2 regions of the Cellulomonas fimi ATCC 484 genome follow, and region 2 is predicted to be linked to the other one. Evidence: riboswitches for the same ligand, from Rfam matches in the RefSeq annotation. Region 2 holds a riboswitch; the other holds the start of a gene.
What was found. A riboswitch is a leader RNA that binds a small molecule or an ion and turns the genes downstream of it on or off. The one in region 2 is predicted to bind cyclic di-GMP.

Region 1 (3,392 bases), 200 kb from region 2:
AACAGTCGGATGCTCTGCCAATTGAGCTACGAGGGATCGTTGCGGCAAGAACTCTAGCAGCCACGCGGGGGTGCTCCGGACCACCCACCGGGCGCGGGGGATGCGCGCGGGCGGTCGTCAGCGGGGCAGCCCCGCCGCGTCGCGTGCCTCTGCCTCGGCGACGTCGAGCGCCGCCGACACGGCGGGGTCCTCGACGTCCACGGTCCCGTCGCCCAGCACCTGCGTGAAGATCTCGCCCTCCTCGTCGCGCCGCAGCGCGAGCCGCACCCGGGCGCCGCCCGGCACGGTGACGGGGACGGCGTGCACGACGGACTGCTGCACGCGCTCGCGGAACGTCTGGGTGAACGCGACCGAGGCTCCGTCCTGCGCGAACGGCAGCCGCGACGTGCCGCCCCACACCCACGTCACGGTCAGCACGCGTGTCGTGGGGTCGAGCGAGCCGCGGTCGACGTCGCTCCACGGCACCCGCACGACCTGCCCCTCCTCCAGCAGGTGCACCGCCCGTCGTGTGGCGACCGCCCACCGACCGTCCGTGAGGTGCGCCTCGACGAGGACCTTGTCCCCGGGGCGCAGGTCGAGCAGGGCGCGTTCGGGCGCGGGAAGCCGGCGTCGACGGAGGAGAGGCACCGGGCCACGGTACCCGCGTGCACGACCGCTCCGGACCGTGCGGGGCACGCCCGCGGGTGCGCCCCCCGACCGTGGTCCTGGGCGGTCCGGGTGGGGCAGGTGGGGCTTGAACCCACGACCCACGGATTATGAGTCCGCTGCTCTGACCGGCTGAGCTACTGCCCCCGAAGGCTCGCCCAGGGTACGGCACGGGTCCTCACCCGCTCTCCGGTCGCGCGGGCGGGTGTTCGCTGCCACGATCCGACGCGACGGGTCGACCGGGGGGAGATCGGGTGGTGACGGCATGACCACGACGACGAACGCCGGGCAGGGCTGGGAGCTCGCGGCGCGCACGGGGTACGCGGTGAGCGGGGTGCTGCACGTCCTCATCGGCGTGCTGGCGCTCCAGGTGGCGTTCGGCAGCAGCTCGCAGCAGGCCGACCAGTCGGGGGCGTTCGCGACGGTGGCGTCGACGCCGTTCGGCAGCGCGCTGCTGTGGCTGTTCGTCCTGGGGCTCGCCGCCCTCGGCCTGTGGGAGGTCGTCAAGGCCGTCCGCGGCGTGCCGCCGACGATGCGGGGCGACCTGCCGGGCGGCGCGGGCGGCGCGTGGCGTGCGAAGGCCGCCGGGCGGGCCGTGGTGTACCTCGCGCTGGCGGCGGCGGCGTTGGGGTTCGCGCGCGGCGGCGGCTCGTCGAGCGAGCAGCAGGCCGCGGACCTGACGGCGCGCCTCATGTCCGCGACGGGCGGACGGCTGCTCGTGGGCCTCGCCGGGGTGGCCGTCGTCGGGGTCGGGGCTTACCACGTGGTAAAGGGTGCGAGGAAGAAATTCCTGTCTGACCTGCACCGACTTCCTTCGGGCACCGCCGGGCGCGTCGTCGAGCGGCTGGGGGTCTGGGGCTACGTCCTCAAGGGCATCGCCCTCGGGATCGTCGGCGTCCTGTTCGTCGTCGCGGCCGTCAAGGCGGACCCCGCAGCCGCCGGTGGCCTTGACCAGGCGTTGCACACGCTCCGAAGCCAGCCTGGCGGTCCCGTGCTGCTCGGGCTCGTCGCTCTGGGACTTGTGGCCTACGGGGGGTATGCGTTTGCCCGGGCCCGCTTCGGCAGGCTCTGACATTCACCCGTTCGCCGCGTCCGGGAGGTGCGGAGTTTCTTGACTAACCGCTCGGAAACGGTCATAGTTCTGGATGTCAGCGACAACGGCAAACCCGCCGCAAGGTGGGGACGCAAAGCCACGGGACCCACGAGGTCAGCCGAGCTACCGAACGACAGGAGATCCATCATGGCCGTGACCACCCCCGCCACCGACGCCCCGCTCTCGCAGGGCGCCCTTCTGACGCCGGGTGAGGTCGCCGTCCTGTTCCGCGTGGACCCGAAGACGGTCACGCGCTGGGCCCAGGCAGGCAAGCTCTCGGCGGTCCGCACGCTCGGCGGGCACCGCCGGTTCCACGAGTCCGAGGTGCGTCAGCTCCTCCAGGGCGTCCCCTCGCAGCGCGCGGGCGAGTGACCCTCCGCGGCTCCTGCCGCGACCTGCACGACCCCGGACGCGGGCGGTGACACCAGTCGCCGCCCGCGTTCCGCGTGTCCGGACGACGCGGTCGCTCGGCGCGCGCACGGGCGGCGGCTGCACAGGGTCCCGCCGGCTCAGCGGACGGTGCTGAGCACCGCCTCGCGCACCTCGTCGAGCGAGCGACCCGGCTGGAACACGAGCCACTCCAGCCCGGCCACGACCGTCGCCCCGAACAGCGCCGCCGCGGTCAGCGACGGGTCGCGCTCGGGCCACGCGTCCCGCACCGCCGCCGCGAACACGCCCATCGCGTCGTCCCGCAGCGAGCGGATCGAGTCCTGCCAGCGCCGGCCCGTGGCGACCATGACCTTCGCGAAGTCCGGGTGGTCGCGCACCTGCGTGAGCAGCTCGGTGACCAGGGCCTCGACGGCCTCCCGCCCGTGCGCCCCCGCGGCCGCTCCCTGCAGGGTCGCGGTGAGGTGCTGCACGCCCTCGCCGAGGATCGCCTCGAACAGCTCCGCCTTCGAGCCGAAGTTGTAGAAGACCGACCCCTTCGCGACGCCCGCCGCGGCGGCGATCTCGTCGACGGACGTCGCGGAGTACCCGCGGTCGGCGACGAGGGCGAGGGAGGCGTCGACGATGCGCTGCCGGGTCTCGGTGCTCCGCATGGGGGCAGCCTCTCAGGTCGGCGGTCGTCAGAGGGTCAGCGCGGGGTGCAGGCGCGACAGCGTCCACGTGCGCATGCGCCCGGCGCGCCACGACGTCACCGCGAGCGAGCCCACGAGCAGCGTGACGAGGTACGCCACCGCCGTCCACAGCCGGCCGTCGGGGTTGCCCGTGAGCAGTGCGCGCAGCCCGTCGACTCCGTAGCTCATGGGCAGCAGCGGGTGCAGGGCCCGGAAGAACGCGGGCGACGTCTCGACGGGGTAGGTCCCGCCCGCCGACGCGAGCTGGAGCACGAGGAGCGCGAGCGTCGCGACACGACCGGCAGCCGTGCCGAGCAGTGCGAGGAGCATCTGCTGCAGCGCGAGGAACGCGGCGACGACGAGCACGGTGAACGCGAGCGCCCCGAGCGGGTGGCTGGGCGTGAGGCCGAGCCCGACGCGCAGCACGGTGAGCAGGGCGACGACCTGCGCGACACCCATGACGAACGCGGGAGCGAACCCGGCGAGCGCCGCGCGAGCGCCTCGCGCCGGAGTGGCCAGCGCGCGCGGCGGGACGGGGCGCAGCAGCATCCACGTGACGACGCCCCCGAGGAACAGCGCGAGCGGCAGGAAGAACG
Region 2 (3,392 bases):
CCGCGGTGCTGAAGGTCGTGCTGCGGGTCGTGGTGCCGGCCGCCGTGGCCGCCGTGACCCGCACCGCGTACGTGGTCGACGGCGCGAGGCCGGTGGCGACGACGGGCGTGGTCGCCGCGTAGGTCACGGCAGGCACGGACGCGGTGGCGGTCGCGCCGTAGGCCGTGGACGTGCCCCACTCGAACCGGACCATGCCGGTCAGCCCGTCCGGGTCGACCCACGCGACGAGCTCGGCACCGGTCGTGGTCACGGCGCGCGCGGCGACTTCGAGCGTGGGCGCCGCGGCCACCGTCACCGTCCGCTGGTCCGTGGCCGTGCCGCCCGCGGCGTCGGTGACGTCGAGCCGCGCCCGGAACGTGCCGGCCGTCCGGTACGTGTGCGCCAGGACGGCCGGTGGTGTGCCCGTGCCGGTCGTGGGTGGCGTGCCGTCGCCGGGGTCGAGCCGCCACGTCGTCACGCCGCTGCCGGTCGCCGTGCCGGCGCCCGCGCTGCGGGACGCGTCGAACGCGACGGCGAGGGGTGCACCGCCGAGCACCGTGGAGGCGCGCAGCCACGCGCTCGTGCGCCCGTGCGCGGTGGGGGAGTTCGCGATCTCGGTGAACGCGGCCGCCGTCGTCGCCGTGGAGTCCGTCCACCACGGGCACGTGCCGTGCTGGTGGAAGTACAGCGCGCCCTCGACCTCGGGCCACGACGCGAGCGTCGCGAGCGACTCGCGCAGCCACGCCGCCTTGCGGCCCGGGTCCGCCGCGTCCTCGACCGAGCCCCACTCCGCGAGGAGCAGCGGCTTGCCGTGCGCGCGGGCGAAGTCGCGGGCCGGTCCCGCGATCGTCGCCATCGAGCGCCACGCGGTCGGCACTCCCGGTGCGCAGCCCGCCCAGTTGTAGGCGTCGAGCCCCACGCGGTCGACGACGTCGTCGCCCGGGTACAGGTCGGTCGCCGTGGGACCCGTCGTGCCGCCGAGCACCGTGGGCGTCACGATCCACGTCCACAGCACGTTCGTGACGCCCGCTGCCCGGAAGACCTCGACGTAGCGCCGCCACGCCGCGCGGAACTCGGCGGGGGTGCCGTGCGTGCCCGCGAGCTCGGGCTCGTGGTGGAACGCGAGCAGCACGGGGACGCCGAGCGACGCGACGCCCGTGGCCTGCGCCCGGATGCGTGCGTCGTGGTCCCCGCGTGCGACGGACGCCCAGGACAGCCGGGTGCCCGCGAGCGTGCGCGGCTCGATCGACAGGACCGGCGTGCGTCCCGCGGCGACCGACGCGCGCAGCCCGGATGGCGGCATCGTCTCGTCCCAGCGGCTGTACCAGCGGTGCAGCTCGAGGCGACGGCCGACCCGCTCCTCGAACGCCGCGGTGGCCGCCTCGACGCTCGGTGCCGAGCGCTGCGCGACGTAGGCACCGAACAGCAGGCCGGACGGCGCGAGGTCCGGCTCTGCCGCCGCCGCGGGCGCGGGGACGAGCGGGACGAGCACCGCCGTGGTGGCGAGCAGCAGCGCGACGAGCCCAACCCGGCCCGCGCGACGGGGCCGCGGGGTCGCGTGGGCGGTTCGGCTGCGCCCCGTGCCGGCGCCGGTGCGGATTCGGGTGCGGGTGTGGGTGCGGGTGCGGGTGCGGACGAGCGTGCGCGCGGGCGCGCGCCAGTGCATGGCGTGCATGTGGAAGGCCCCCTGGTCGGCAGCCCGGCTGACCGCGTGGGTCCCGTGGCTTTGCGGCCCCGCCTCGCGACGGGTGTGCCCTTGTCTGACCTCTCGAGGCTACGAACGCCGCTGCCGCGCCGACAAGGGTCGAGGGGCCGCCGAGGGGACGTGTCACCCGCGGTTTCACCCGGCGGCGACCGGCCCGCCGGCGTCAGGCTGAGGCCGCGTCCCACCACCGCAGGACGCGCATCGCCCGCAGCGTGCTCCACCGGCTCGGCGCACCCACGGGACCCTCGATCTCGAGGTGGACCCGACCCGGGTGCACGCGGTCGAGCGCCCAGCGGCCGTCGGCCCGGCGCCGGCTGCGCACGAGCTCGACGGCCTCCGTCATCCGGGGGTCCGGCGGGTCGCCCGCGGCCCGGACGTGGTCGAGCGCGCGCAGCACGTCGTAGTGCCAGTAGTACGGGAACGCGAGCTCGAGGTATGCCGGGTCCACGACCTGCCCGGTGCTGGCGCGGCGGAACAGCCGCCGCTCCAGCAGGTACTCCAGCCCGCGCAGCCGCGCCGCCCGCACCGTCGGGTCGCCGTGCGCCCGTTCGACGGCGAGCAGGCCGTCCAGCACGCACATCGTCGTGTCGAAGGAGGAGCGGACCGAGCCGAGCTCCGCCTCGCAGTTCCAGCCGCCGTCGGCGAGCTGCTCGTCGAGCACGCGTTCCACGAGGGGACGCACGTCCACCCCGGCCCACACGCCGGCCTCGATCGTCCGCCCGTTGATGCACGGCTCGACCTCGCCGTCGAAGTAGCGCTGGCCGTCGTGCTCCCACCGGCAGCTCTCGGCGACGAGCGCCGCGGTGCGCCGCGCGGACGCCGATCCGGGGTCCAGCCCCAGCAGGATCAGCGTCTGCAGGACGTGCATGGTCGCCGTCCAGGGCTGGCCCGGCTCGTCGCCCGCGTACCCGGCGGGGAAGCAGGCACCGCCCGCCCACCGGCCGTCGGGGTCCTGCGCGGCGAGCAGCGCGGCGCCCCACCCCTCGTGCTCGACACGCGCCCGCTCGGCCGCGACCGCGTCGGCGGGTGCGTCGGTCAGGTCGCGCAGGACCTGCCACCGGATCGCCGGGTCACCGTCGAGGAGCCACGCCGTCGCGTCCATGGCCCGACGCTAGCCACCGGGTCCGACAGCCGCCGCACGTCCACGTCGGTGCGGGACGTGCACGAGGGCCACGGGACGCGGGGCGCCCACCCGCACGTCCACGCCGGGCGACCACGACACCCGGGGCGCGCCGGACGGGGTCGGCAGCCCGCAGGCCTCCAGCAGGTCGGTCCGCAGACGTGGCGCGGCGGCGTCGTGCAGCGGCCAGGGCGCGTGCTCGACGGGGACCCGCCACAGCGTCCCCGCGCGTCGGGTGAAGGCGTTCCAGCGGCCGGTCACCGCGTCGGACCACGCGTCGGGGAACCGGACCGCGTCGCCCGGCTCGACGACCACGCGCAGCCGTCGCCCCCGGTCCGTGGCGGCCGCGTACTCGACCGCGCCGGTCGTGCGGACGACCGCCCCCGCCGCGTGCACGTACGGCAGCCCGAGGACCCGCATCGCGGCGACGAACGCCCGACGCGGGCACAGGAGGGTGAGGAACCACAGGCCGTCCGTGCCGCTCGCCGGGTGCCGCACGTACGTGCGCACGTTCACCTCGAGGAACTGCGACCAGCGGGGGAGCGCGGGCAGGCCGGGGACCCGCACGTCGCGCATCGCGAACGGCGT

Region 1: another riboswitch for cyclic di-GMP. It lies ahead of CELF_RS11490 (BldC family transcriptional regulator); the one in region 2 lies ahead of CELF_RS10570 (PKD domain-containing protein).

The regions. Positions count from the first base shown of each region.
Region 1 is NC_015514.1:2,512,840-2,516,231, reverse strand. It holds tRNA gene CELF_RS11510 (tRNA-Asn) at 1-36, opposite strand, end outside; gene CELF_RS11505 (hypothetical protein) at 118-627, opposite strand; tRNA gene CELF_RS11500 (tRNA-Ile) at 719-792, opposite strand; gene CELF_RS11495 (DUF1206 domain-containing protein) at 911-1,717, shown strand; cyclic di-GMP riboswitch class I at 1,795-1,869, shown strand; gene CELF_RS11490 (BldC family transcriptional regulator) at 1,886-2,110, shown strand; gene CELF_RS11485 (TetR/AcrR family transcriptional regulator) at 2,248-2,778, opposite strand; gene CELF_RS11480 (YhgE/Pip domain-containing protein) at 2,806-3,392, opposite strand, start outside.
Region 2 is NC_015514.1:2,314,487-2,317,878, reverse strand. It holds gene CELF_RS10570 (PKD domain-containing protein) at 1-1,654, opposite strand, end outside; cyclic di-GMP riboswitch class I at 1,670-1,744, opposite strand; gene CELF_RS10565 (hypothetical protein) at 1,848-2,786, opposite strand; gene CELF_RS10560 (YqjF family protein) at 2,796-3,392, opposite strand, start outside.